DNA from 4 places in the Hymenobacter sp. HD11105 genome. Region 1 is predicted to be linked to each of the others. Evidence: riboswitches for the same ligand, from Rfam matches in the RefSeq annotation. Region 1 holds a riboswitch; each other region holds the start of a gene.
The links. Region 1 has a riboswitch for S-adenosylmethionine ahead of ACW9KT_RS03445 (O-acetylhomoserine aminocarboxypropyltransferase/cysteine synthase family protein). Riboswitches for the same ligand answer to the same signal wherever they lie in the genome.

Region 1 (7,127 bases):
GAGCTAGTACCACAGCTAGTGGTGGCGGTAACCGTATAAGTAGTAGTGACAGTAGGATTATGAGTAATGGAGCTGCCTGTTTGGCTAAGCGTCACGCCATTTGCAGACCACATATAAGTTCCATCAGTGGAGCCTGAAGCATTTAGCTCAACACTACTTCCAGAGCAAACACCAGCGAGGTTAGCAGAAGAAAGTGACAATGTTGGAGTAAGAGTCAGGTACACATAGCTAACAGTATTAGGGTTACAGTTGCTACTTCCTTCAAACTTGTTCCTACCAGCGTCCGACTTAATTCGAAAGGTTGTAGTTTGAGTAAAAGTTACTGTCGCACTTAGTTCATTGGGAACAGAGGTGGAAGAAGTGACTTTTCCCTCTGAAACAATATCCACAACCTCATCCTGTTCAGGTCTCGCCCCCTGACTAATAACTCTAGACCAAGTTAAAACTGCGTTTGATGTAGAGCTAGCACTGAATGTATAGCCGGCTCCAGCTGTTGGGCATACATTACCTGAATAGCCACTTTGCCCTTTATTAGTAACGCTGGTATTTACTAAAACGCCATTGTTATAGTACCGAATAGCAATTTCATTATTGCATTGCCCATAACTGGTAAGTGGCATTAGAAGTATGAGCATGCTTAGGCAGCTCAAAAAGGAGTAGAGTTGTTTCATGTTGGCATTAGTGTGCTGAAGAAGACTAGATATCTTTCAACTAACAAATCTATGCCACAAATCATATATGAATGAGAAAACTCTTATGTCACCACCCCTTTAAATCAATTAAATAAGGTAATAGTCATTAATTATCCAAAAATTCTTTTTGGCGCACAATAAATTATTAGTTCCGTTTTATAAGTTATGTCTAGAAAACTACTATAGCCTATCTATGGACGAATACTTAAATTGAGTTATAAATAATAATATATGAGTAATGAATAAGGGCTTGTCAATTCGTGCGATACGAAGTGTATAAAGAGCCTAAAAAAGCCCCCCAGATTTATCTGGGGGGCTTTTTTAGGCTTAAGGGGTTACTTATACAGCTAATGTCTTTGCACTTACTATGTTAATTAGCTTCCTGCTTAACTCTCGCACAGCATTGGCAATACCAGTCGCATCGAATCCACACTCTTTGTATAGCTCGTCCTGGGTGCCATGTTCTACAACGCGGTCCGGGATGCCGAGGCGCTTTACGGGTACGCTGTAGCCGTGGTCGGCCATAAACTCCAGCACTGCAGCCCCAAAACCACCTTGGAGGCAACCATCTTCAACGGTCACGATGGCTTGGTAGCGGCTAAGCACGTCGGCAAGCATTTCCTCATCCAAGGGTTTAGCGAATCGCATATCAAAGTGGCCAGCGGAGATGCCCTCGGCGGCTAGCGCAGCGGTAGCTTTCACGGCGTAGTTGCCGATGTGGCCGAAGCTGAGGATGGCCACACCTTTCCCTTCACGTATAACGCGACCAGTACCAATGGTAATTTTTTTGAACGGCGTGCGCCACTCGGACATTACACCCTCACCACGCGGGTAACGGATGCTGAACGGGCCCATATCCGGCTGCTGGGCCGTGTACATAAGGTTACGCAGTTCCTGCTCGTTCATGGGGGCGGCTACCACCATATTAGGCACGCAGCGCATGTAGGCAATGTCGTAGCAGCCGTGGTGAGTAGGGCCGTCGGCGCCGGCAAAACCAGCGCGGTCGAGGCAGAAGACTACGTTCAGGTTTTGTAGAGCCACATCGTGCACTACTTGGTCGTAGGCGCGCTGCATGAAGGAGGAGTAGATGTTGCAGAACGGCACCAAGCCCTGCGTGGCCAAGCCCGCGGAGAAGGTAACAGCGTGCTGCTCGGCAATACCCACGTCGAAGGCGCGGTCGGGCATGGCCTTCATCATAATATTCAGGGAGCAGCCTGAAGGCATGGCAGGCGTCACGCCCATCACCTTCGCGTTTTGTTCCGCCAACTCTACGATGGTGTGGCCGAATACGTCCTGATACTTCGGTGGCTGGGGCTTATCATAAGTTTTCTTGTGAATCTCGCCCGTGATTTTATCGAACAGGCCGGGAGCGTGCCACAAGGTTTGGTCTTTTTCGGCCAGAGCGTAGCCTTTGCCTTTTACCGTTACGCAATGCAGAATCTTGGGACCCGGAATGTTCTTCAGGTCGCGCAGAATGGTGGTCAGATGCTGCACATCGTGGCCATCCACGGGGCCGAAATACCGGAAGTTAAGCGCTTCAAACAGGTTGCTCTGCTTGAGAAGCGTAGCCTTCATGGCTTGCTCTACTTTGCGGGCAATCTGCTGAGGATTAGGGCCAAATTTGCTGAGCTTGCCCAATACATTCCATAGCTCATCACGCACCTTGTTATACGTGCGGGAAGTAGTGATATCAGTTAGGTATTCTTTAAGCGCGCCCACATTGGGGTCAATGCTCATGCAGTTATCATTGAGGATAACCAGCAGATTGGACTTGGCTACGCCAGCGTGGTTTAGGGCTTCGAAGGCCATACCGGCCGTCATGGCTCCGTCGCCGATTACAGCAATATGCTGGCGGTCTTTCTCATTTTTATACTCCGAGGCTACGGCCATGCCCAGTGCGGCACCAATGCTAGTACTGCTGTGGCCCACTCCGAACGCGTCGTACTCGCTCTCCTTACGCTTGGGAAAGCCCGACATTCCACCATAGCGGCGATTGGTTGGAAACTGGTTACGACGACCAGTCAAAATTTTGTGGCCGTAGGCTTGGTGGCCCACATCCCACACTAACTGATCGTAGGGCGTATTAAAAACATAGTGTAGAGCTACGGTCAGCTCTACTACACCTAAGGAAGCACCAAAATGGCCCCCATAAATAGAAACCGAGTCAATGATGAATTGGCGCAGCTCCTGGCTCACTTGCACTAATTGGTCCTCGCTGAGCTTTTTGAGGTCATCAGGCGAGTCAATAGCCGCCAGCAGTTCACCGGGTTCAACAATCATCTTTCGGAAGGGCAAAAAGTAAAATATAGCTGAATAACAGATTGGGAATTCAAAAGGTTAAGCCCTTTCAAGTTTCCTGCCGAAGGCACCTGGCAAAGGTACGACTTTTCGTTAGGGCCGGTTGTTGCAGGGCATCGTGAAACCTACCTCAAGCATAACAGGCTACTTTTTTCTATTTGACTGGCAGCAGCCCAGGCCATTCTTAATGCGTATCTAATGTAGTCGCTCCCAATATTGCCTACTTTTACCTCAGCACCCCGCCTCTCTCACATGCCCCTCACCCAGGATAATCAGGAACAACAACTTCTTGATAAGCTAAAGCCCTCCCGTATCATTTTGCCGGTTTTTATTGGCTTAAGCGTGGTGGGCTTTATGTTTTGGCGCAGCTACCGGCCCGGCGACTTAGCGCCCCTAGCGAATGCCAAGCTACACTGGCTGTTTGTCATGGTGTTGGTGCTGATAGCCCGCGATTTGGGTTATATTTACCGTATTCGCCACATCTCGGAGAAAGTGCTGAGCTGGCGCCAAAGTTTGGACGTAATCATGATCTGGGAGTTTGCCTCCTGCGTGCTTCCTTCCGCCGTGGGGGGTACGTCGGCAGCCCCTTTTCTGCTGCACAGGGAAGGTATTTCGCTGGGCAAATCGCTGGCGTATGTCATGGTGACTGCACTGCTTGATAATGTGTATTATGTGGTCACGGTGCCGCTGGTGGTGTGGCTGGCCGGCGATGCGCTTTACCCGCACGAAGCCCTGCAAGGCGGTTTTGTCACCACGCTGCAAATTGCCTTTGTGCTGAGCTACCTGATGGTGTCACTGTACTCCGGCATTATGCTGTATGCGCTTTTTATTAATCCGCAATCGGTGAAGCGCCTGCTGGTACGACTTTTCTCCTTCAAAGGCTTGCGGCGCTGGCGTTCCAAAGCGTATCAGCACGGCAACGAGATGGTGTGGGCGTCGGCTCAGCTACGCGGCAACGCAGCCAGATATTGGGTAGAAGCGGCCCTGTCCACGGCCTTCGTCTGGACGGCACGTTACCTAGTTATTGGCTGCATTATCGCGGCTTTTATAGATGTGAGTTGGGGAGAGTTTGGGTTAATTTTCAGCCGCAATCTGATTTATAAAGTGGTGCTGCTGGTGGCTATTACTCCCGGCGGTGCGGGCATTGCCGAGGGAGCTTTTCCTACTTTTTTCGGCAAGTTTATCGGTACTCCCACCATGACCAATTTTGTGGTGCTCCTGTATCGTATCGTTACTTACTATCTCTATTTGGTGCTGGGGGCCATTTTCCTGCCTCGCTGGATAGCCCGGGTATTTGGTAAGCATCGGGTGAAGGAAGTAATGACTTCGTAGCGAACTGCGGCATACTTATATAACCCCACAAAAAAGCCCCCCAACTCAGTGCTGGGGGGCTTTTTTGTGGGGTTAAGAGCTGACAAACTAGTCAGCTTCCAACATCATTTGCTCGCCGTTTACACCGCGCAGCGTGATCTTCTTATCTGTCAGATTTACTACGTCGAAGCTCATCGAAGTAGTACCACCATCAGGCGTGAGGGTGATTTTTTTGCCAGGCTGGTCGAAGGTATACTTGCCTTGCATCGACTGCTGGGGCGAGGTCATGTTGAAATTACCATTGGCGTAGAAGCGCAGTTCGGTGTCTTTGTCGGCTGAAGTTTGAGCCACTTTGTCACCGCTGGCGGTGGTTTCCTTATCGGTTTTCCACACTTTGCTTTCGGTGCCATATAGCATGTTGGTTTCGCCAACTTTGTTTTCCTGCTTACAAGCAAACGTAAACAACGATACCAGCATCAACAGGCTGGCTAAATAGCGGAAAGAAAGGACAGTAGTTTTCATAAGAAGGAGAGCTAAGGTTTAAGAGAGATTTGGAAAGGAAGTGCGTTGTGAGCATACATTGCAGCAAAGCAATGTTGCGCTTCTTACGCGCCCCGCTGCAAAGGGTTAGCTACGCTGGGGGGCATTTTGGGCTCCGCAACTTATTCGAAGCACCGGCGTAAGACGACCTGACAGCATGGCCGTCAGGCACATGCGTTATCTGCTGTTTTCTCCTTCTCACCTAATCTACGACCATGGGACTGTTCGATTTCATAAGCAATAAGGGCGAAGAAAAACCCGTACAGCCAGCCGTTAAGCCTAATCAGAACGCTAACACTGACTTCTTTGGCAACGCCAACCAGCCGGCCGCTGCTACCGCCGCCCAAGGCACGCAGTACACGGTGGTCAGCGGCGACTCGCTCTCCAAAATCGCCAAAAAACACTATGGCGACGCTGCTAAGTGGCACCAGATATATGATGCTAACAAGGCGACCATCGGCGCAAACCCTGACCATATCGAAGTAGGTCAGGTATTGAATCTGCCCCAACTATAAAATAGTGCTTTGCTTTTCTGTTCGTAAAAAAAGCCCCCCAGACTTGGCCTGGGGGGCTTTTTTGTTTTATTAAACCTGCTTGCGGCAAGCCAAAAAACTTTTTGCTGCATTTGGCGTTTTCAATCCGATCCGTACATTTACGGCCACCTACCCGGTACTTCTCGTTAACGACGGGATAGTTTTTCAGATTTATACAGAAGCGGCGAGAGAACAGGCTCCCTGACCCGCTGGCAACCTTCATCATGTGAAAGGTGCCAATTCCTGCCCGCGTGGCCAGTTGCTCGCGGGAGATATAAGCTCAGCGCCATGAGAAACTCCTCTTCCCCCGACTTGCTCCCCCCGTTTGCCCCCGCTGCCCCCGTGCGTGCGGCTTGGCTTGCGGATTTTCGTGTTTTAGCTCCGGCCCCGGACCGTTGCCAGACCGCGCGAATGTGTTGTTGTCGCGTGTGTTGTTGCTAGCCTATTTGGCCTAGCCTCCCAGTTTATTCTTCTGCTTAACCCGCGTCGTGTTGGGCCCGCGAGCCGCTAGCCGACGGGTTCTTCTCGCCTCCGCCTAGCTTCCCTTTAGCTCCGGAGCCTGTGCAGTCTGCTGCTTAGTGGCGGCCCTGTGCGTCTGATTCTCAGCAATGTAATTACTCTTCCTATCTGACACCACTTCCATTCAGCCTTCCTATGTCCACGCAAAATCTGCACTTCGAAACCCTTCAACTACACGCTGGTCAGCAACCCGACCCTACCACTGGCTCCCGCGCTGTGCCTCTTTATCAAACAACTTCTTACGTGTTCAAAAACGCCGAGCACGGTGCCAATCTATTTGCGCTCAAGGAGTTTGGCAATATCTACACCCGCCTGATGAACCCCACCACCGACGTATTTGAGCAGCGGGTGGCGGCGCTGGAAGGCGGAGTGGCCGCGCTGGCTACCGCCTCGGGGCAAGCGGCGCAGTTCCTGGCGCTGAATAATATTTTGCAGGCCGGCGACAATTTCGTGAGTACCCAACACCTGTATGGCGGCACTTATAATCAGTTTAAGGTAGCATTCAAGCGGTTAGGTATTGAGGCCCGCTTCGCCGATGGCGACACGCCCGAAAGCTTCGAGGCTCTAATTGATGAGAACACCAAGGCCCTTTACCTCGAAACCATCGGCAACCCAAGCTTCAGCATTCCCGATTTTGAGCGCATTGCTGCCATTGCTGATAAGCACGACCTGCCGCTGGTCGTGGATAACACCTTCGGGGCGGGAGGTTATCTATTCCGGCCCCTGGAGCACGGTGCCCACATTGTGGTCGAGTCGGCTACGAAGTGGATTGGCGGCCACGGTACCAGCATTGGCGGCGTAATTGTCGATGGTGGTAAGTATGACTTCGGCAACGGCAAGTTTCCGCAATTCACGGAGCCCTCGGAAGGCTACCACGGCCTGGTTTTCAATGATGTATTTGGTAAGGGCGGACCTTTTGGCAACATCGCCTTCATCATTCGGGCGCGGGTAGAAGGCCTGCGCGATTTTGGCCCCGCCATCAGTCCCTTCAACTCCTTCCTGCTCCTGCAAGGCCTCGAAACCTTGTCATTACGCGTCGACCGGACCGTGGAGAATGCCCAGAAGCTGGCCGAATGGCTGGAGCAGCATCCCCAGGTAGAAGCCGTGAATTATCCGGGCCTGAAAAGCAGCCGCTACCACACCTTAGCTCAGAAATATCTGAAGCGGGGCGCGGGGGGCGTCCTCACGTTCAGCATCAGAGGCAGCAAAGACACAGCTACTCACTTCATCGACA
Region 2 (7,127 bases), on a different contig from region 1:
TAAAGGCGGCGTACTTGAGCTTTTCTTTCTGAATAGCAGCCAGATCATTGGCGCTGATGTTTCCTTTTACGGCATCGTAAGCTTCGTCCAGGGCCCGCCACTCGGCGTTAATGTAGCGCCAGTCGTCGATGTCGTAGCGGTCCTCATTCTCCTTGATCATTTTGGTAAAGTTCTCGTAGGTCTGGCGCGCGTTGGCGGCCGTTAGCTGAGCCGCTGGATTGGTGGGCTTGTAATATTTGCCCATTTTCATTGTGCCCGTGCTGCTAGCTACGCCCGTGGTAGCATTGCTGCCTCCAGTGGTAGTTCCGCTTGTGCGGGTGCGCCACGCTTGTTCGCGCGAATCGTAAGCCGTGGTGTAGCGAGTGCGAAGCTGTTCTATTTCCTGGCGCCGGGGCTCATCATACTGATCGGCATACTTATCAACAGCCGCCACTTTAGAATCAAAATCAGATTTCATTTGAGCCGTTTCGCGCTCATAGTCAGCCTCCACCTGGTTGCCAGCGGCTTGCGCCTTGGTTTCCGATTCAGCTACAAAATTCTTGAAGTCATTGTAAGCTTGGTCACTTTCTTGTGACACCTCAGCCCGATCCGAACGTGAACAGCTGGTGTGAGTAAACGTGACACCGCCGGCCAGCAGCATGATGGCCAGAGTGTGGGTGGTTAATCGGTTCTTGAACATGGCAGTAGGGAGTTGGTTCTAAAACAATAAGATCAGTGTGGAAGACTGACCTTCACCTTGACTAAACGCAAGCGCAAGGATAGGGGTTGCCCTGCCGTAGGCCGCGAGTTGGACCCCGCCGCCTATATTTGATGCTCAGCGCCCACTTTTATCTGCCTACCCGTTGCTCACCTCTTCTGTGCTTCCTGCCCCCATTCGCATGCTGGATTTGGCGGCGCAGCACGCTGCCCTTCAGCCCGCCCTCGATGATGCCCTGCGCATAGTGTTGCAGGAAGCCGAGTTTATTAACGGCCCAGCCGTGGCTGCGTTTGCCCAGGAGTTGAGCATAGCGCTCGGTGGCCCCCACGTGATACCTTGCGCCAACGGCACCGACGCCTTGCAGCTGGCTTTGATGAGCCTGAATTTGCCCCCCAGGGCCGAAGTAATTCTACCGGCTTTCACCTACGTAGCCACCGCCGAAGCCGCCGCAGTGCTCGGTCTGCGCCCTGTGTTTGTCGATGTGCTGCCCACCACGTTCTGCCTCGATCCGGCGGCCGTGGAAGCCACCATCACGTCGCGCACAGGCGCTATTCTAGCAGTGCATTTGTTTGGTCAATGCGCTGATTTGGCAGCGTTGAGACAGATTTCGACTCGACACAGCATTCCGCTGATTGAGGATAACGCTCAAGCGATTGGCGCTACATATCACTTCGCTGATGGCACCCAGGCAGCCGCTGGTACGGTAGGGGAGGTGGGCACTACGTCCTTTTTCCCGGCCAAAAACCTTGGCGCCCTCGGCGACGGGGGCGCCCTTTTCACTCGCGATGCTGCCCGCGCCACCTATCTGCGCCAGCTCGCCAACCACGGCCAGACCCGCAAGTACTACCACCAACACATCGGCCTGAACTCCCGCCTTGACACCCTGCAAGCGGCCTTGCTCCGCGTGAAGCTGCCCCACCTACCCACCTGGACCGCCGCCCGCCAGCGCCTCGCTGGCCAGTATGATGCGGCCCTGGGGGGCATTTCCGGCCTGCGACTTCCTTACCGCGACCCGCAAAGCACCCATGTGTTTCACCAGTACACTCTTACTCTGGAAAAGGCCCCCCAGCGCGACCAGCTTCAAGAGTACTTGCAGCAGCGCGGCGTGCCGAGCGTAGTGTATTACCCAGTGCCGGTTCACTTGCAGCCGGCCTATGCTTACCTTGGCTACCAAGCTGGGCAGTTTCCGGTGGCGGAAGAGTTGTGTCGTACGGTGCTTTCGTTACCCATTCATCCACTGCTGAGCGAGGCCCAGCTCCGTTATATTACTTCTACTATCCGGGCGTTTTTTGCATGAGTAATTTTTTACCCTTGGGGGCCAAACAGCCTGAGGTTCGCTTTGCTATTTCTGGCGTAGGGCACATCGGCCGACGCCACGCGGCGCTAGTGCAGCGCCAACCTGGGGCTGCACTTACTGCCCTAATTGATACGCGGGAGGAGCTAGAACCGGAGTTGGCCGCCGAATTTACCGGCGTGCCTTTTTTTGCGTCGCTGGAAGAATACTTGGCCCAAGGTCCCGCAGCGGATGTGCTCACGGTGGCTACGCCCAACTACCTGCACGCGCCCCAGGCCATAGGCGGCCTTCGCCACGGCCTGCATGTACTGGTCGAGAAGCCGCTGGCCCTTTGCGCCACCGATGCCAAGCAGATTCTGGCTACGGCCGCCCAAGCTGACCGACTCGTGTTTGGCGTAATGCAGAACCGCTACTCACCGCCGGCCGTCTGGCTGAAGCAGGTGATAGAAGAGAACCGACTGGGGGGCATTTTCATGGTGCAAATCAATTGTTTCTGGAACCGCGACGCCCGCTACTACCGCCCCGGCAGCTGGCACGGCACCCGCGCCCAGGACGGAGGCACGCTCTTCACCCAGTTCAGCCACTTTATCGACTTGCTCTACTGGGTTTTCGGCGACGTCACCAACCTGCAAGCCCGCTTCCACGACTTCAACCATCAGCACCTCACCGAGTTTGAAGACAGTGGCCTCGTTACCTTCGACTTAGTGCGCGGCGGCACCGGCACCTTGCACTATAGCACCGCTGTTTGGGACCGCAACCTGGAAAGCAGCCTCACAGTTATCGGCGAGCACGGTAGCTTGCGCATCGGCGGGCAGTACATGGACAAAGTGGAGCACTGCCACATCCGCGACTACGAGTGCCCGCCGCTACTGCCCACCAATCCCGCGAACCACTACGGCTTCTATCAAGGCAGCGCCGCCAATCATGTGCAAGTAATTGAGGAGGTGGTGGAAGCAGTTAGAAATGGTGGCTCAGCTGAAACGAACGCGCAGCAAGGAGTAAAAGTGGTGGAGATTATTGAGCACATTTATAGCTTGAAATGACGTGGGGAAGTGCAGATAAAAACTACTTATCTGTTTTACGTAACTATCCGCATGAACTCCCCCGACCAACAAGCCCTCACTGAACTCCGCGCCTGGCAACAGCGAATGCAGAAGTCGCCGTCGCTGATGAACCGCTTCACGCGGCGAGTACAGATTCGGCTTAATGCGCTGCTGCCCGAGCGCGTGCATGAGGCTATTACCACGGCCATTCGGCAAATGGTGCGCGGGGTGTTGTTTGGGTCGATGCACACCACGCGCCAGCCACTGCTGAAGGCGCCGTGGGCAGAGCGAGAAACGGCCGTGCGCACCCGCATTCGCTACTACCGCAACACAGCTTCGGCCGAAGGCGCTGTAACGGGCGCGGGGGGCTTTTTACTAGGGCTGGCCGATTTTCCGTTGCTGCTGGGCCTTAAGCTAAAGCTCCTTTTCGACGTTGCCGCCCTCTATGGCCACGACGTGCGCGACTACACCGAGCGTTTGTATTTGCTCCACATCTTCCAGCTGGCGTTTTCCAGTCAGCACACCCGCAATGATGTATACCGCCGAATTGCCGAGTGGGACACCTACCGCCACACTCTGCCCACCGATGTAAACGAGTTCGACTGGCGTACCTTCCAGCAGGAGTACCGCGACTACATTGACCTGGCGAAGCTGGCCCAGCTGGTACCCGTAATTGGGGCGGCGGTGGGCGCAGTAGCTAACTACCGCCTCATCGAGCAACTCGGTGAAACGGCCATGAATTGCTACCGCATGCGTCAGTTAGGGGCAGCAGGCACTATTTTGCCCCCCAGCGCTAGGTAGGCCACGCAACAGCAGAGAAAGATTAGTGGTATTTGCAAGTACGCTTAGTCGAGGCCTACCTTTGCGACCCCAATTCTTTCTGATCAAAGGATTGTTTTTATACAGAGGCGTGGAGAGAAAGGCTCGACGAAACGCCGGCAACCCCCAGCTTTGCTGGAACGGTGCCAACCGAGGTTAGCGCAAAGTATTGCTGGCCATATAAAAACAGATTGCCGTGAACGTTCACATCCGACCCGCCTCGTTTTCCTCCGCCACTCCGCCACGCCTAAGCGGCGCCGCGGCCGTTTGTTTGGACATGGGTTGTTGCTGTTGTTGAGCAGCCAATACTTTCCTCGTTTTTCTGGTGTTGCCAAGCTTTAGTAGCTAATACGAGCCGCTGGAGGGCTTTTTTGCCTGCCTTCGTTCCGCTTGTATTTGTTTCGAAGGCGGTCAGCTTGTCTGCTGGCTCAATGCTAACACGCTAGCTAGTTGCTGGCGGCCTGACCTTCCTCTGGCTTGGGCACAACTCACTATTTCCCCTTCATTTATTCGTCACGAGGCAGGGCTTCGTGCTACCCATTATGCTCAAAAAATCATTGGAGTTGCTGCGCGCAGAAGCGGCCGAAACTGGCTCCCACACGCTTAAACGCAGCCTGAGTGCCTTCAACCTGGTTGCTATCGGTGTTGGGGTAATTATCGGAGCGGGCCTGTTTTCCCTCACCGGTATTGCGGCCGCCAACCACACCGGGCCAGCCGTTACACTTTCTTTTCTGGTGGCAGCCGTCGGGTGCGCGTTCTCAGCCCTGTGCTACGCCGAGTTTGCCTCCATGGTGCCGGTAGCGGGCTCGGCGTACACGTATTCCTATGCCACGCTGGGCGAGCTATTTGCATGGATTATCGGCTGGGATTTGGTGCTCGAATACTCGGTGGGCGCCGCGGCGGTGGCTATAAGCTGGTCGCAGTACTTGACGCGGTTTCTATCAAAATACGACCTACATATTCCCGCGCAGCTGGTTATGTCGCCCTTTGAAACGGCGACCCAAGCCGATGGCTCGGTGGTGCACGGCATCGTGAATTTGCCTGCTATTCTGATTGTGGTGGCTATTACGGCCGTCGTGATTCGGGGTACGCAGGGCTCGGCCTGGGTCAATGCGACGATTGTGGCTCTTAAGGTGTCGGTGGTGCTGGTGTTCATTGCCCTGGGCTGGCAGTACATCGATCCGGCCAACTATCAACCTTATATTCCGGCCAATACGGGCACTTTTGGAGAATTTGGATTGAGCGGAATCTTGCGCGGAGCGGGAGTTATCTTCTTCGTGTTCATTGGCTTTGATATTGTGGCCACCATGGCCCAGGAAGCCAAAAAGCCCCAGCGCGACATGCCTATTGGCATTATCGGCTCGCTGGTGGTGTGCACCATCCTGTTCGTACTGTTTGGGCATGTCATGACGGGCTTAGCCAATTATACTGAGTTCAAGAACAGCGCCGCGCCCGTTGCCATTGCTATCGAGAAAACGCCGTATGCCTGGCTCAGCCAAGCCATTATCATTGCTATTCTGGTGGGCTACACGTCCGTTATTCTAGTGGATTTGCTGGGTCAGTCGCGGGTGTTCTTCTCCATGTCGCGTGATGGTTTGTTGCCCAAAATCTTCTCCGAAATCCATCCTCGTTTCCAAACACCTTATAAGTCGAACGTCTTGCTGGCAGCCTTAATTAGTGCCTTTGCTGGCTTGGTGCCTATTCAAGTAGTAGGCGAAATGACTAGCATTGGTACACTGCTGGCCTTCGTGATGGTCTGCCTCGGTGTACTCATCATGCGCAAGCAGCAACCCGACGCCCCGCGTGCGTTCCGCACGCCTTGGGTGCCACTCGTTCCTATCCTGGGCATCCTAACTTGCCTGCTGATGATGGTTTCGCTGCCCTGGGATACCTGGTTGCGCCTCATCATCTGGTTGGCAGCTGGACTCGTGATTTACTATGCCTATGGCAAGAAGCGCAGCAAATTGCGGTTAGCTCAAGAAGCCGCCAAGCAACCCGCTTAGGTGATATCGCTGTGCAAAAAGGCCCTGCCTGACCTTGGTCGGAAAGGGCCTTTTAATTAGGTGCGCCTCACCTTTTTCCAGGCTTTTTGAATAATATCCTGAAGCTCGGGCACGGCCCGTGTCAGCAATAAAAGCCCCCCATAGATACCTGTAAGCACTGCCGAGCGCAGCAGCATGGTAATGAATACGGAGTGTATCGAGGGTAGCAGCCAGGCAGCCACCCCCGCCACGCCTGCTATTCCCAACACCAGCGGAATACGCAAATCGAAGGGCTGCAACCCGTAGGCATGCCACACAAACCAGGTGCGTGCCACGTTGATGCTGGTCATGGCCAATAGCGTAGCCAGGGCCGCGCCCGTCAGGCCGTATAGCGGAATGAAAAACAAGTTAAGCAGCACGGTGGCCACGGCCAGCGTGATGTTGAAAAACAGATCGAAGCGGTAGCGGGGTGAGGTGACGAGAATCAAGCCATTGACGCCGGTAATGTTATCGAAAAGGCGACCAGCCAACAGCAGCAGTACAGCCGTAGCGCCAGCCGCAAATTCGGGCCGCATGAGGGAGTAAATAAAATCCAGATTTAAACCAATGCCCAGCGCCAGCCAGCATCCCACTACAGTATTGAGCCGGGTGGTGCTGCGGTAAAAATTAGCCATGCGCGGCATGTCCTGGGCTTTCCAGTATTCGGCCAAGAGCGGAAACGCAATCTTATTCAGGGAGCGGGCCGGAATGGTGAGGGCGGTGCTGATGAAAAAAGCCGTGGTGTACACGCCCGTCGCGGCCAGGTTAATGCTGGAGCCCACCATCAGCGCATCAATGGAGCCAATGATAGTGCCCGACAAGCTGGACAGAATAACGAATCCACTGAAACTGAGCACTTCCTTCACCGGCACTACCCCTAGCGCCGCCCGTGATGGGCGTAAGTGCCACTCGCCCAGGTACATCACATACAGCATTAGCAGCAGCGTAGCCAAGCCGTAGCTGCCAATGAAAGCCAGCACGAAAGCATGAAAGGACAAATACCCCAGCGAGAATAGTAGCGCCGCCACTACCGTGAGCACGCGCAGCAAAATATCCTGCACAAAGGACGAAAACGAGGTCTGGTACAGGGCCTTCAAATATGCGTCCTGCAAGGAGTAAAGCAGGATAAACAGCGCCAAAATTGCCCCCCAGAAATAGTAGGGATTCATTAAGGCCGCGTCGCTCTCGAAGTGTGCCAGCAGCAAAGGCCGACTTAGTACATAAGCCACTGTCACGACGGCAAATCCCAGGAG
Region 3 (7,127 bases), on a different contig from region 1:
TGATCGGCCTATTTCCTTTGAGCTACTCACTGCGGATAGCATACGCACGGTGGCTTTAAGCCAGAATAAAGTGCGTTTTCTAAATCAAAATGCCCCCCAGCTAGCTGTTACCAAGGGCCCGTTGACTTATCTGAATTACGGCTTGGGTGAAGATCGTCTGGGTGGCGCCAAAATGGGCTACCTCGACTCGTTGGTGGTGCTGCACATTAGCGGAAAGGTAGGCAACCAATACCGCGTGCGCCTGGCCGAAAACCAGACCGCTTGGGTGCCAGAGGATATCGTGCGTTTTTTGCCCCCCGGTGGCTTTGCGCCCGCTTCGCTCACCGGCTCCTGGAGCGTGCAGGGCGACTCGCTCTACGACTACGTGCGTGTGCCGCTTACCGCGCGTTTGCCTTACCGCTCCCAGATCCTATCGAATCCTACGCGCCTGGTCATCGACGTATTTGGGGCTACTTCCAATACCAACTGGATAACCCAGCGCGATGGACTGCAAGCGCTCGGCGACGTGCACTACGAGCAGGTGCAGCCCGACGTATTTCGGCTAGTGCTACACCTGCGCCACCCCCAGAGTTGGGGCTACAGCGTTGGCTATCAAAAGAATGTGCTGACAATCCGGGTAAAACGCCCCCCAGCCAAAATGCGCCTGCGCAATCTGACCGTAGCCGTAGATGCGGGCCACGGCGGCTCCAACACCGGCGCCGTAGGAGCTAGCGGCGCCCGCGAAAAAGACCTTACCCTAGCTATTGCCCAGCAATTGAAACGAGAGTTAGAGCGCAAAGGGGCCCGCGTACTCATGACCCGCGACGCGGACGTGAGCGTAGATAACGGCGACCGAATTCTGCGCTTGCGTCAGGATAGTCCCCATTTGCTGGTGAGTATTCACGTAAACTCCTCCGGCAATAAAACGGTACGCGGCACCAGCACTTACTACCGCTACGTAGGATTCCGACCCCTATCAACTGCTTTGTATGAGCAGATGCTGCGTACCGGTCTGCCCGGCTTTGGCAACGTAGGCAACTTCAACTTCGGCCTGAACGGACCGACCGAATACCCAAATGCTTTGGTCGAAACCGCCTTCGTCTCCAACCCCGACGATGAGCGCCTGCTCACTTCCCCCGACTTTCAGCAGCAAATGGCGAAGCGCATGACCAAGGGACTGGCAAATTTTCTGCGTGCTAGCCGCCAGCCGGGGCTGCGGGGGTGGCTCAGCCGTAAACCCGCCAAATAGTAGCGCTCTGGCATCAGCGCGCAGCTATAGCTGTTTAGCAACATTTATAGGTGGAAGGTTGATAATCTGCTACAAAAGATTCTACCTTCCTGATTCTCAACCCCCGAGACGAAGCTGTAGCCTTTGTGGCGGCCTACGTCCGCGTCAGCCTACCTATTTCCCACCAATTCCCTTTACAGCATGGCAACCTCTACTTCGTGGCTGGATCGCAGCCGTACCATTGCCGGGCCGGGCTTCAATCGCTGGCTGATTCCGCCGGCGGCCCTGGCTATTCACCTTGCCATTGGGCAGGCCTACGCTTTTAGCGTGTTCAAGAAGCCAATGGGAGCCCTTATCAGCGGAGATGTGAACGCGCCAGCCCCTACCGACTGGACACCCGGTCAGCTGGCAGTTATTTTCTCCATTGCCATTGTGCTACTGGGTTTATCGGCGGCGGTATTTGGTAAATGGCTCGAACGGGTTGGGCCGCGCAAGGCCATGCTAGCTTCGGCTTTATGCTTTGCGGGGGGCTTTTTTATCTCGGCCCTGGGCGTATCCATGCACAACATCTGGCTCGTGTATTTCGGGTATGGCTTTGTGGGCGGCATTGGGCTTGGTATCGGATACATTTCGCCGGTGAGCACGCTTATCAAGTGGTTTCCCGACAGGCCGGGGGTAGCGACGGGTATGGCCATTATGGGCTTCGGCGGGGGCGCCATGATTGGCTCGCCGCTAGCCGTAGCTCTGATGGCTTATTTCAAAGATTCGGCCCCTATGGGAGTAGCCCCTACCATGCTCACGATGGGCGCTATTTATCTGGTATTCATGATGTTTGGGGTATTCACCATTCGGGTGCCAGCGGAAGGGTGGAAACCGGAAGGCTATGTGCCCAACACCCAACAATCAACTCTTATTACGACGGCCAACGTAGATGCCGATACCGCTATTAAGACCCCGCAGTTTTGGCTCTTATGGGTGGTATTACTCACCAATGTGACGGCTGGTATTGGCGTGCTCGAAACAGCCTCTCCACTTATTCAGGAAACCTTCTCCGATACCTCTATGGGGGTGGGCTTGGGCGTAACGGCGGCCGCGGCGGCTGGCTTTGTGGGGCTGCTGAGTTTGTTCAATTTGCTGGGGCGCTTTTTTTGGTCGTCGGCCTCGGATAAGATGGGCCGCAAGCCTACCTACATGATTTACTTTGGATTAGGCATTGCACTCTATGCATTAGTACCCACGCTGGCGGCCAACCACTCGCTGGCGTTGTTCGTCATCGTGTGCTGCGTGATTCTGAGTATGTATGGGGGCGGATTTGCTACTGTTCCTGCTTACTTACGCGACTTGTTCGGCACGATGCAAGTAGGTGCCATCCACGGGCGCCTACTTACGGCCTGGTCTACGGCTGGTATCTTGGGTCCCTTGATTGTTAACTATTTACACCAAAGTCAGAAAGACAAAGGCCTGACCGGTGCTGAAGCCTACCAAACGGTATTTTATGTGATGGCTGGCGTGCTGGTAGTCGGTTTGATTGCCAATATGCTCGTGACGGCTGTAAACGAGAAATATCACTACAAAGAAGCTGCTGCCAAGAAAGTAGCTGCTTAGTGCTCGCGCTTTTCTGTATCTAATCGTTAAAAATCTTCCGCATGGATAATCGTATAAATCCTACAATTCCCGACGCCGCGCCTTCTTCTACCTTACAAACGGTGCTAGCTTGGCTCTACGTTGGCGTGCCGCTGCTTTGGGGCGTCTCTCAAACGTTTATTAAGGCACTGGACTTGTTTAAATAAGTTAGTAAGCGGCTTCCGTGACGAAGCCTGCGTATAGTTTTTACCACAAGAAGCACCTAATGGGGTGCTTCTTGTGTTTTAGTTGAAACCCTTATCCTATGTTTACCGAGCCCACCGACGGTACAGTTGTGCTGCTAGAATCGTTTGCCAACTCTATTTCAGCCCACCTAGCCAAGAATCAGCTGGAAGCGGCTGGTATTGCTTGCTTTATAAGCAACGAAAACCGACCCTACGGACCTATTTCGGGCGGCGTACGGCTGCACGTACGACAGCAGGATTTGGAGGCTGCCCAACGAGTTCTTTCCGAGCAAGCCGCCCTCATGACGGCAGTATATGATGATGACCAAGATGCCTCAACGGATGCTGCTACAGCTACTGCCTCTACTTCATCGGGTAGCTTACTTACCCGACTGCGGGCTTGGCTACTTTCGTAAGTTTTAGCTTAAATATATAAGCCAAGCGTAAGCTAATTCATCTGCATTCCACTAGGATTTGGAATATTAGGAAGCGAGTTGGTACATTTGTGCTACCAATTCTTTCCCATCAAAGGATTGTTTTTATACAGAGGCGCAGAGAGACAGGCTCCGTGAAGCGCCGGCAACCCCCACTCCCCGTGGAACGGTGCCAAGTCCTGACCATATAAAAACAAGTTACCGTGGACCTTTTCAACACCTCCGCTTTCTCTCTACCCCTCGTTGCTTCGCAACAGTGCTGTTATGCGCAGTCTGCACAGGCCGGCTGTTGTATGTGCTCGGTAGGACAAGGTTGTTGTTGATTTGCGCTTTCCCTTTCCTGCCGGCAACTTAGTCTGACGCTTTTTATAAGCGACTAGTATGCCCCTGTTCATTTCCGTTACCCACCCGTAGTTAGCCAGTTAAGCTAACTCGTGCTTGGGCTGACGGTCCGAACCTACTCCACTTTCTGCTTTTCAGCTTCTTGCTTGCAGCTACGCCTCACCGAAGCGCGTCGTGCTTGCTTCAGTTGAAAAAAGCCCCCCAGCCGAGCCAAGGGCTCCAGTTTTCACCTCACTTCCTGTTTTTTAGCGCAGACTCATAAGTGCCATGAGTGCGCAAATTCCAACCGTTTTCACTTCCATATTACATCACCTAACATGTCTGATTTACAGAAGCCTATCGGCATTTATTATGAACACCCCGAATGGTTTAAGCCGCTGTTTGCGGAGTTGGACCGCCGCGGTTTGCCCTACGAAAAAATTGACGCCGCTCACCACCTGTTTGACCCAGCCGAAAAGGAAAGCCGCTATAGTCTGGTAGTAAACCGAATGAGTTCTTCGGCTTATCTGCGCGGACACGGTCAAGGCATTTTTCATACCGCTGGCTTCGCTACTCACTTGGAGCGGCTCGGCGTGCGTATCATCAACGGCTCGGCAGCTACGGCCATTGAGACTAATAAGGCTCGCCAACTCTCGCTGTTCGAGTCGCTGGGACTGAGCTACCCGAAGTCATTCGTGATAAACCACGCCTCGCGGGCCGTGGATGCGGCTCAGCAGCTGCGCTTTCCGATTGTGGTGAAAGTGAACATTGGCGGCAGCGGCGCGGGCATTATCCGCTTCGATACACCCGAAGGCCTACAAGCGGCCGTTGACGCCAATCAAATTGACCTAGGCATCGACCAAACGGCGCTGGTTCAAGAATACGTGACGCCGCGTGGGGGGCATATTACCCGCGTAGAAACGCTGGATGGCAAGTTTTTATACGCCATGAAGGTGTACACCACCGGCGAAAGCTTTAACCTCTGCCCCGCCGAAATCTGCCAGATTCCGGACGAGCCTACAGCCGGCGACTTCTGCCTGACTGAAGCACCAAAAAAAGGAATTCAGGTAGAAGTTACTACGCCGCCCGATGAGATAATTGAGGCCGTGGAGCGCATCGTAGCTGCTGCCAAAATAGACGTGGGGGGCATTGAGTATCTGATAGATGACCGAACCGGCGAGGCGCTGTTTTACGACATCAATGCCTTGTCCAACTTCGTGGCCGACGCCGTGAACGTGGTAGGTTTTGACCCCTACGCCCGCTTTGTGGATTACCTGGAACAACAACTTGAATTGACCACTGCTAACGCTCTTACGATATGAAATTCGGGTATTGGCTTCCCATTTTTGGCGGTTGGCTCCGCAACGTTCCCGATGAGCAAATGCCTACGTCGTGGGACTATGTAAAACAGTTGGCTCAACGCAGCGAAGACTGGGGCTATAGCCTCACGCTCATTGCTGAGTTGTATTTAAATGATATAAAAGGTCAGGAAGAGCCTGCCCTAGAGGCGTGGAGCACGGCGGCAGCACTGGCAGCGGTTACCAAGGAGCTGGAAATTATGGTGGCTGTGCGGCCTACTTTCCATAACCCAGCCTTGCTGGCTAAGCAGGCCGCCAACATCGACCTGATTGCTCCGGGCCGCTTGTCCTTGAACGTGGTATCGTCGTGGTGGCGTGATGAGGCGACCAAATACGGCTTGCACTTCGAGCAGCACGACGACCGCTATGCCCGCACCAAGGAGTGGCTGGATGTTGTGACCAACGTGTGGGAGAAAGACCATTTCTCATACGAGGGCAAGTATTATCAGCTGACAGACAACGTATTGCAGCCCAAGCCAGCCAAGAAGCCGTTCCTGTACGCAGGCGGTGAATCGGAAGCGGCGAAGGACCTTATTTCGTCGCAGTGCGACGGCTATGTGATGCACGGCGACTCGCCCGAGCAAATCGGCCAACGCATTGCCGACATGCGCCGCCGCCGCGAGCAGAAGAATTTGCCCCCCATGAAGTTTGGGGTAGCTGGATACAGCATCGTGCGTGATAATGAGCAGGAAGTGAAGCGCGAACTAGACCGCATTACCAACGTGCAAGCTTCGGCCGCGGGCTACAGCAATTACCAGCAGTGGCTGGCCGGCACGCAATTGGAACAGCAAGTGTCGCTGCATGATTACTCGGTATCAAACCGTGGCTTGCGCACAGGCCTCACCGGTACGCCTGCTCAGATTCAGGACCGCATCGGAGCTTATGAGGCCGTAGGTGTTGATTTCTTCCTTTTGCAGTGCAGCCCGCAGCTGGAGGAAATGGAGCGGTTCTCTGACTCGGTAATTAGTGTATTGGCTTAATTAAGACTACCACACTAAGCTGATTACCTATTTATTTGGCGGTCATGCAGAGGCAAAGCCGAAGCATCTCGCGTGCTGATGTTGAGTTACTCACCTAACGGCGCGAGCGAGATGCTTCGGCTTTGCCTCTGCATGACCACCTTTTTGCTTAGCTTTTGAATTTTTTAATTCCGAAACCGCAGTAGTGGCCACGCTTCGCCGGCTGAGAATTCGGTTTGGTCGGGAGGCAATTCCAGGAAACCGTCGCAGTGAAGCAGGCTGGCTAAGTCGCCGGAGCCACCGGCTCGTTGGGGGTGCGCTAGCAAGCGGCCATCTGTGGCCATTTCGAGGCGGACGGGCAGGAAATAGGTGAGGCGCGGGCGGAAGCTTACTTCAGTAGCTAACACTGCATAGGCCGCTGCGGGGGGCAATTCTGACAATTGGCAGGCGTGCAGCCAGGGCTGCACGTAGCGGTAATAATTCACGAAAGTAGACACTGGGTTACCCGGCAAAGCAAAGACCACTGCCCCATTAGCTTTTTGCCCAAACCAAAACGGCTTACCTGGCCGCTGATTTACTTCGTGAAAAATCTGCTCAACGCCCAACTCGCGCAACACGCCAGGCAAAAAATCGGCCTGCCCTTTTGAAACGCCACCACTGAGCACTACTGCATCGAAGCTGCTTAGCAGTTGCGGAAGGCCTTGGCGTAGAACATCCTGATTATCATTAAAATGAAAAGCCTCGCTGATGGCACCTGTAAGGCTGGCAGCGGCATGGAGCATGGCAGCATTAGAGCGTCGAATCTGATGGGGCAGGGGTGTTTGAGTGATATCAACTAGCTCGTCGCCGGTGCTCACGATGGCTAGACGGGCCGGGCGTGCGACGGCTAATGTAGCCGCGCCGATGGTAGCGGCTACAGCAATTTCGGCGGGGCCAAGGCGCGTACCGGCGGGCACCAACAAATCGCCTTGGCGACGGTCGGCCGCCTGGGCGTGCACGTTGTGGCCTATGTGTTCGGGCAGCACTTGCACGGTGGCTAC
Region 4 (7,127 bases), on a different contig from region 1:
CAAGTGGAAGAAGCTTATCGACAATTGCTGCAGGAGTACGGCCAAATCACGATTGTGCCACACAGGGAGTTGTTTGTAGCAACCAAGCAACTAGCTACCTTGAAGGTAGAAGTGTAGCTGAACGGGAAAGCAACGGTTCGATTAAGAATACCATCTTTTAGCAGAATGGTACAGTTTCTTAATAGATCAAAACCTAAATTTTCCCACCTTCAAGCCTCCACTACTTATGCTTTCATCAAGACGTCTTCTCCCAAGTCTACTATTGGGTTTGGGGGGCTTTTTGACCCTAAATTCCTGTAGTCAGAAAACAACCTCGGGTGTGGCAAGCGGCCAAAATGCCCCCCAAGCGCAAACTACGCAGGCCACCCAAGTCGCGACCTACCAGGTTCCGGTAGACTATTACACCCTCGACAACGGCCTGAAAGTGGTGCTCTCGCCCGACAAAACGGCGCCCGTTGCTACCATTGCGGCTTATTACAACATCGGCTTCCGCATCGAGCCCCGCAACCGCACCGGCTTTGCCCACTTGTTTGAGCACATGATGTTCCAGGGCTCCCAAAACCTGGGCAAGATGGAGTTCATCCAGGTGGTGCAGAAAAACGGCGGCATCCTGAACGGCTCCACCCGCTTCGATTTCACCAACTACTTCGAAATCGTGCCCGCCCACAAGCTCGAAACCATGCTCTGGGCCGAAGCCGACCGTATGCGCGGCCTCAACATCACCCAGGAAAACCTCACTAACCAGCAGGGCGTGGTGAAGAATGAGGTGAAGGTAAACGTGCTCAACCAACCTTATGGCGGCTTTCCGTGGTTGGATATGCCCCAGTATGCCAACAAAAACTGGCACAACGCCCACAACTTCTACGGCGACCTGAAAGACCTCGACGCAGCCAACCTGGAGGATGTACAATCTTTCTTCAAGACCTATTACGCCCCCAACAACGCCGTGCTGGTCGTAGTGGGCGACTTCGATCCTAAAGAGGCAATGGCTTGGATTGAGAAATACTTCAAGGATATTCCGCAGGGTACGCCACCGCCCAAAGTAGACCTCAGCGAGCCTCGTCAGGAGAAGGAGCAGCGCTTCAGCAAAGATGACAAGCTAGCCACCAAACCAGCCCTCGCCTTTGCCTACCACATGCCCGACAAGAACACGCCGGAGTACTACGCCATGGGCCTGCTCGACCAGATTCTGCTCCAGGGCAACGACAGTCGGCTATATCAAGCGTTGGTGCAGGAGCGCGGCTACACGGGCTCAGTCAGTGGAGGCATCAACTCGAGTCTGGGCAACATGTTCAATTATAACGGCCCTATGCTCTGGGATGGCAGCTTGGTGTATGACAAAAACGTCTCGGCCGACTCGGTGGTGGCCGTGCTGGACCGTGAAATTCAGCGACTCGACAAAGAAGGCGTAAGTCAAGAGCTGCTGGATCTGGCCATCGTGAAGATGCGCTCCGACCTGTATGATCAGATAAGCCAACTGTATGGCTTCGGCAAAGCTGATTTGCTGGCCAGCTTCGCACTGTTTGAGAATGACCCCAAGCGTATCAACCAACTGGAAAGCGAGTTTCGGAAAGTAACGCCGGAGCTGATGCAGAAGACGCTGCGTGAGTATCTGCGGACCACCAACCGGACCATTCTCACGGTGAACCCACTGGCTAAGAGCTAGCTGCACCTCTGCCCTCCCACGCAGCGCGGGCTGTGTAGTCCGCACTTTCAGAACGCTGGGGGGCTTTTTCCAACACTTACTAAGCCCAGGTTAGCACTTCGCTCCAAATCCCAAAGACTTACTCATGAAAAATATAGTTATCGGCTTACTAAGCGCCGCATGCGCCCTCAGCGCGCCGGCCTTTGCCCAAAAACAAACACCTCCCGCCGGCGGCACGCCCCGCGACTTCACATTACCTGCCAAAACGGAATTTACTCTCGACAATGGCTTGCAAGCCACACTGGTGCCCTACGGTGAAATTCCGAAAGTGACGGTGAGCATGGTTGTGCAAGTCGGCAACGTGCACGAAGCGGCCAACGAAAACGGCCTGGCCGACATCGTTGGCCGCCTGATGCGGGAAGGCACCACGACACTCTCGGCCAAGGAGATTTCGGAAAAAGCCGCTCGGATGGGGGGCTCGCTCAGCGTATCTGTGGGGCCCAACCAAACGTTTATCACTGGCTCGGTGCTGTCGGAATACGGACCGGAGCTCGTGCGGCTAATGGCCGATGTGGTTCAGAACCCCGCCTTTCCGCCTACCGAGATTGAGCGCATCAAGAATGACTTTAAGCGCGAGAACAACCTGTCCCGCTCCCAACCCGGTACCCAGGCTCGCACCAAGTTTGCCATGGCCATGTACAAAGGGCACCCCTACGGCCGCGACATTCCGACTGATGCCGAAGTAAATGCCTATGGCCCCGAGCAGGTGCGCGATTTTTACACCAAGCAATTTGGTGCTCAGCGCACGGCAGTATACGCTGCTGGCAAGTTTGATGAGAAGGCTATGCGCGAAGCTGTTACCTCTTCGCTAAGCAACTGGACGAAAGGCCCCGCCCCGCGCATTGCCATTGCCAAGCCCATTACTAAAACTGACTTGATGGTACAGGATCGGCCCGGTGCGCCGCAGTCTACGCTAGTCATTGGCCTACCCGTGATAGACCCCACGCACCCCGACTACATGCGCCTGCGCGTGATGAACTCCTTATTGGGGGGCTCTTTTGGCTCGCGCATTACCAGTAATATTCGGGAGAACAAAGGCTATACGTATTCTCCTTCCAGCAGCATAAATGCTCGCTACCGCGTGGGTGAGTGGACCGAAGTAGCCGACGTAACCACCGAGCACACGGGCAACTCACTCAAGGAAATCGTCTACGAGATTGAGCGTTTGCAAAAAGAAGCGCCGACGGAAGCCGAACTGGAAGGCATCAAAAACTACGAAGCCGGCCTGTTTGTGCTGCGCAACTCTACGCCGGCTGGCATTATCGGCCAGCTTAATTTCCTCGATCTGCATGGTCTCCCCGACACCTACCTCACAAATCAAGTAAAAGAGATTCACGCCATTACTCCGAAAGAGGTGCAGGATGCGGCCAAAAAATATGTCCGTCCTGATGAGATGACCATTGTGGTGGTGGGTGATAAAAAGCAGATTGATCCACAGTTGAAGAAATTTCAGGCCGAGCGAAAGAAGGCGCTGTAGAAGTTATACAGCCCATAGTAGTCAGCTAGAAGGCTAGAAGGCTAGAGAGCTAGTTCCCCTCCTCAGCTGAGGAGGGGTTAGGAGTGGTTGGCCGGAGCGACCGAACATCAGCTATAGCTAGTTCTACTTAACTGTGCAACGATTGTCAACCACCCCTAGCCCCTGCTCAGCTGAGGAGGGGAACTAGCTCTCTAGTTTTCTAGCTCTAATTTTGAAAGCTGTTTCCCTCCCTTTCCCTAAGCTTTATGCTTGAATGAAGCCATGGCTAATGGGTGGGGTTACACGTTGCACTTTTTTCGTCATCATACTGTATCTTTGCTGAGCTACTTATCCAGAAAGACCGAGGGACTGGGCCCTGTGACGTCTTGGCAACCTGAGTAAAACAAGGTGCCAACTCCCATTTTGCCCCCAGGGCAGAAGAAGATAAGTGCGGAGCCCTCATTTCGAGGTTCTCTTTCTGGATAGGCGGTAGTTTAAACGCCTTTTTAGTAAGGAGACCTTATGAAAACGACTCGCCCCGCCTCCCCCCTCTACGACATTCTCCAACAGCGCATTCTGGTGCTCGATGGCGCCATGGGCACCATGATTCAGCGCCACCCGCTGACGGAGGAGGACTTCCGGGGCACGCGCTTCGCCGACCACCCTAAACCTCTGCGCGGCAACAACGACCTGCTCAGTCTGACCCGCCCCGATATTATCAAGGGCATTCACGCCGAATATTTCGCCGCCGGGGCCGACATGGTGGAAACCAACACCTTCAGCGGCACCACCATCGCCCAGGCCGATTACGGGCTGGAGCATCTAGCGTATGAGCTGAACTACGAGTCAGCGCGGATTGCGAAAGAAGTTGCCGACGAGTTTACCGCCCGCGAGCCACATAAGCCGCGCTTCGTAGCCGGCGCCATCGGCCCCACCAACCGGACCGCCTCTCTCTCGCCCGACGTGAACCGCCCTGGCTTCCGCGCCGTGACCTTCGATGAGCTAGCTATTGCCTACCACGAGCAAGTGCGCGGCCTAGTGGAAGGCGGCTCCGATACGCTGCTAATTGAAACCATTTTCGATACCCTGAATGCTAAAGCGGCCTTGTACGCCGTCCAGAAGTTCTTCGACGAAGGTGGACGGGTTGTGCCGGTTATGATTTCGGGCACCATCACCGATGCTTCGGGCCGTACCCTTTCGGGGCAGACAGTGGAAGCTTTCTGGAATTCCATCAGTCATTTGCCGCTGCTAAGCGTGGGCCTAAACTGCGCCCTTGGGGCTGATCAGCTGCACGTATATGTGAAGGAGTTGAGCCGCATTGCTGATGTGCACGTGTCAGCTTATCCGAACGCTGGTTTGCCCAACGCGTTTGGCGGCTACGACGAGTCCGCCGAAGAGTTTGCGGCAGTGGTAGAGAATTATCTAAAGGAAGGCATCGTGACGGTGGCCGGCGGTTGTTGTGGCACCACGCCCCAGCACATTGCCGAGCTGGCGAAGTTGGCCGAAAAATACCAACCGCGCCAACTACCCAATTTGCCCCCCGCAACTCATTTGTCAGGCTTAGAACCGTTTGACATTACGCCCAACAGCCTGTTTGTGAACGTAGGTGAGCGGTGTAACGTGACCGGCTCCCGTGCTTTTGCCCGCCTCATCCGCACCGGCGCCTACGAGCAGGCTCTACAAGTTGCCCGCGACCAGGTAGAAGGCGGTGCCCAGGTCCTTGACGTGAACATGGACGAAGGCATGCTCGACTCGGAGCAGGCCATGACCACCTTTCTTAACCTCATTGCCTCCGAGCCCGACATTTCACGGGTGCCGGTGATGATTGACTCCTCTAAATGGAGCGTGCTTGAAGCCGGGCTGAAGTGCGTGCAGGGCAAGAGCATCGTCAATTCGATTTCGCTGAAAGAAGGCGAGGAAGTATTCAAGGAGCGCGCCCGCACCGTGCGCCAGTACGGCGCGGCTATGGTCGTAATGGCTTTTGATGAAAACGGCCAGGCTGACTCTTTGGAGCGGCGCATCGAAATATGTAAGCGCAGCTACGACATTTTGGTGAACGAAGTAGGCTTCCCGGCCACGGACATCATCTTCGACCCCAACATCCTGACCGTGGGCACGGGCATGGAGGAGCACCGCAACTACGCGCTGGACTTCATCGAAGCCGTTCGTTGGATCAAAGCTAACCTGCCCGGCGCCCTCACCAGCGGCGGCGTCAGCAATATCAGCTTCTCCTACCGCGGCAACGACGTGGTTCGCGAAGCTATGCACACGGCGTTCCTCTACCACGCCATTCGCGCCGGCTTGGATATGGGCATCGTAAATCCCAGTCAGTTGGGCGTGTACGACGAGATTCCGAAGGACTTGCTGGAGTTGGTAGAAGACGTGCTACTCAACCGCCGCCCCGATTCTACCGAACGCCTCGTCGACTTTGCTGAAACGGTAAAGCAGAAAGACAAAGTAGAAGTGGTGGCCGACGCGTGGCGCAGCCTGCCCGTAGCCGAGCGCTTACAGCATGCGCTGGTACGCGGCATTACCGAGTTTATCGACGAAGACACTGAGGAAGTACGTCAGCAAGTAGGCCGGCCGCTAGAGGTAATCGAAGGCCCGCTGATGGCCGGCATGAACGTGGTGGGTGACCTATTTGGAGCCGGCAAAATGTTCCTGCCGCAAGTGGTGAAGTCGGCCCGCGTGATGAAGAAAGCGGTGGCGTATCTGGAGCCTTTCCTGCTGGCCGACAAGCAAGGTTCGGAGCGGCAAACGGCCGGTAAAATCTTGCTGGCTACGGTGAAAGGCGACGTGCACGACATTGGCAAAAACATCGTGGGCGTGGTGTTGGCGTGCAACAACTTCGACATCGTGGATCTTGGCGTGATGGTGCCATTGGAGCGCATTCTGGACGAAGCGGTAAAGCAGAACGTGGACGTTATCGGCCTGAGCGGCCTGATTACGCCTAGTCTTGATGAGATGGTGTACGTGGCTCAGGAGATGGAAAAGCGTGGCCTGAAAACGCCGCTGCTTATTGGTGGTGCTACCACTTCTCGTCTGCACGCGGCTGTGAAAGTGGCCCCCAACTATTCGGGACCCATGGTGCACGTACACGACGCCTCCCGCTCGGTGGGTGTGGCTGCCAGCCTGCTTGGCTCCAGCGCCGAAACCTACGCCCAGGCCGTTCGCGACGAGTACACCGCCCTGCGCACCGACTACGCCACCCGCCAGCGGGAGAAGAATTACTTAACCATCGAAGCGGCTCGTGAAAATCAATTCAAGGCCGACTGGGAAACCGCGCCCATCACCAAGCCGACCTTCCTCGGCACCAAAGTGCTGAATAATTACCCCTTGGCTGAACTAGCCGAGTACATCGACTGGACGCCTTTCTTCCACACCTGGGAGTTGAAAGGGCGCTACCCGCGCATTTTGGAAGATGAGAACTTAGGTGAGGCGGCTACCAAGCTGTTTGCCGATGCCCAGGCCATGTTGCAAAAAGTTATCAGCGAAAACCTGCTCACGGCCCGCGCCGTGGTTGGTTTCTGGCCGGCTAATACGGTTGGCTACGACACTATCGAGGTCTACGCCGATGATACGCGCGAGCAGGTAATGACTGAATTCTTCACGTTGCGCCAGCAAGGCGAAAAGGGCCCAAACATTCCTAACCTGGCTTTCTCCGACTTTTTGGCTCCCAAAGAATCGGGTCGTCAGGACTACATCGGCGGCTTTGCCGTGACGGCTGGTTTGGGCATCGAAAAGCTTATCGAGCAGTTTGAAGCCGACCACGATGACTATTCCAGTATCATGATTAAGGCCCTAGCCGATCGTCTGGCCGAGGCTTTTGCTGAGCGTCTGCACCAGCGCGTGCGGGAAGAGTTCTGGGGTTATTCGGCCGGTGAGAAACTAACTAAAGAAGAGCTGATTCAGGAGAAATATCGCGGTGTGCGACCCGCACCGGGCTACCCCGGCTGCCCCGACCAC

Region 2: it holds a riboswitch for S-adenosylmethionine, as region 1 does, so the genes downstream of both, ACW9KT_RS11130 (amino acid permease) here and ACW9KT_RS03445 (O-acetylhomoserine aminocarboxypropyltransferase/cysteine synthase family protein) in region 1, are expected to answer to the same signal.
Region 3: it holds a riboswitch for S-adenosylmethionine, as region 1 does, so the genes downstream of both, ACW9KT_RS20790 (ATP-grasp domain-containing protein) here and ACW9KT_RS03445 (O-acetylhomoserine aminocarboxypropyltransferase/cysteine synthase family protein) in region 1, are expected to answer to the same signal.
Region 4: it holds a riboswitch for S-adenosylmethionine, as region 1 does, so the genes downstream of both, metH (methionine synthase) here and ACW9KT_RS03445 (O-acetylhomoserine aminocarboxypropyltransferase/cysteine synthase family protein) in region 1, are expected to answer to the same signal.

Annotation. Positions count from the first base shown of each region.
Region 1 is NZ_JBSWBR010000001.1:773,024-780,150, reverse strand. Features, by position in the region: gene ACW9KT_RS03470 (Ig-like domain-containing protein) at 1-671, opposite strand, end outside; gene dxs (1-deoxy-D-xylulose-5-phosphate synthase) at 1,032-2,972, opposite strand; gene ACW9KT_RS03460 (lysylphosphatidylglycerol synthase transmembrane domain-containing protein) at 3,243-4,322, shown strand; gene ACW9KT_RS03455 (hypothetical protein) at 4,410-4,823, opposite strand; gene ACW9KT_RS03450 (LysM peptidoglycan-binding domain-containing protein) at 5,057-5,356, shown strand; SAM riboswitch class I at 5,543-5,655, shown strand; gene ACW9KT_RS03445 (O-acetylhomoserine aminocarboxypropyltransferase/cysteine synthase family protein) at 6,029-7,127, shown strand, end outside.
Region 2 is NZ_JBSWBR010000003.1:89,857-96,983, reverse strand. Features, by position in the region: gene ACW9KT_RS11150 (hypothetical protein) at 1-679, opposite strand, end outside; gene ACW9KT_RS11145 (DegT/DnrJ/EryC1/StrS family aminotransferase) at 843-1,994, shown strand; gene ACW9KT_RS11140 (Gfo/Idh/MocA family protein) at 1,991-3,034, shown strand; gene ACW9KT_RS11135 (EcsC family protein) at 3,086-3,835, shown strand; SAM riboswitch class I at 3,930-4,040, shown strand; gene ACW9KT_RS11130 (amino acid permease) at 4,396-5,856, shown strand; gene ACW9KT_RS11125 (lipopolysaccharide biosynthesis protein) at 5,913-7,127, opposite strand, start outside.
Region 3 is NZ_JBSWBR010000011.1:59,426-66,552, forward strand. Features, by position in the region: gene ACW9KT_RS20770 (N-acetylmuramoyl-L-alanine amidase) at 1-1,228, shown strand, start outside; gene ACW9KT_RS20775 (L-lactate MFS transporter) at 1,409-2,812, shown strand; gene ACW9KT_RS20780 (MFS transporter small subunit) at 2,854-2,997, shown strand; gene ACW9KT_RS20785 (putative signal transducing protein) at 3,096-3,431, shown strand; SAM riboswitch class I at 3,552-3,643, shown strand; gene ACW9KT_RS20790 (ATP-grasp domain-containing protein) at 4,109-5,092, shown strand; gene ACW9KT_RS20795 (LLM class flavin-dependent oxidoreductase) at 5,089-6,108, shown strand; gene ACW9KT_RS20800 (molybdopterin molybdotransferase MoeA) at 6,273-7,127, opposite strand, start outside.
Region 4 is NZ_JBSWBR010000011.1:48,540-55,666, forward strand. Features, by position in the region: gene ACW9KT_RS20735 (M16 family metallopeptidase) at 320-1,666, shown strand; gene ACW9KT_RS20740 (M16 family metallopeptidase) at 1,791-3,182, shown strand; SAM riboswitch class I at 3,507-3,612, shown strand; gene metH (methionine synthase) at 3,684-7,127, shown strand, end outside.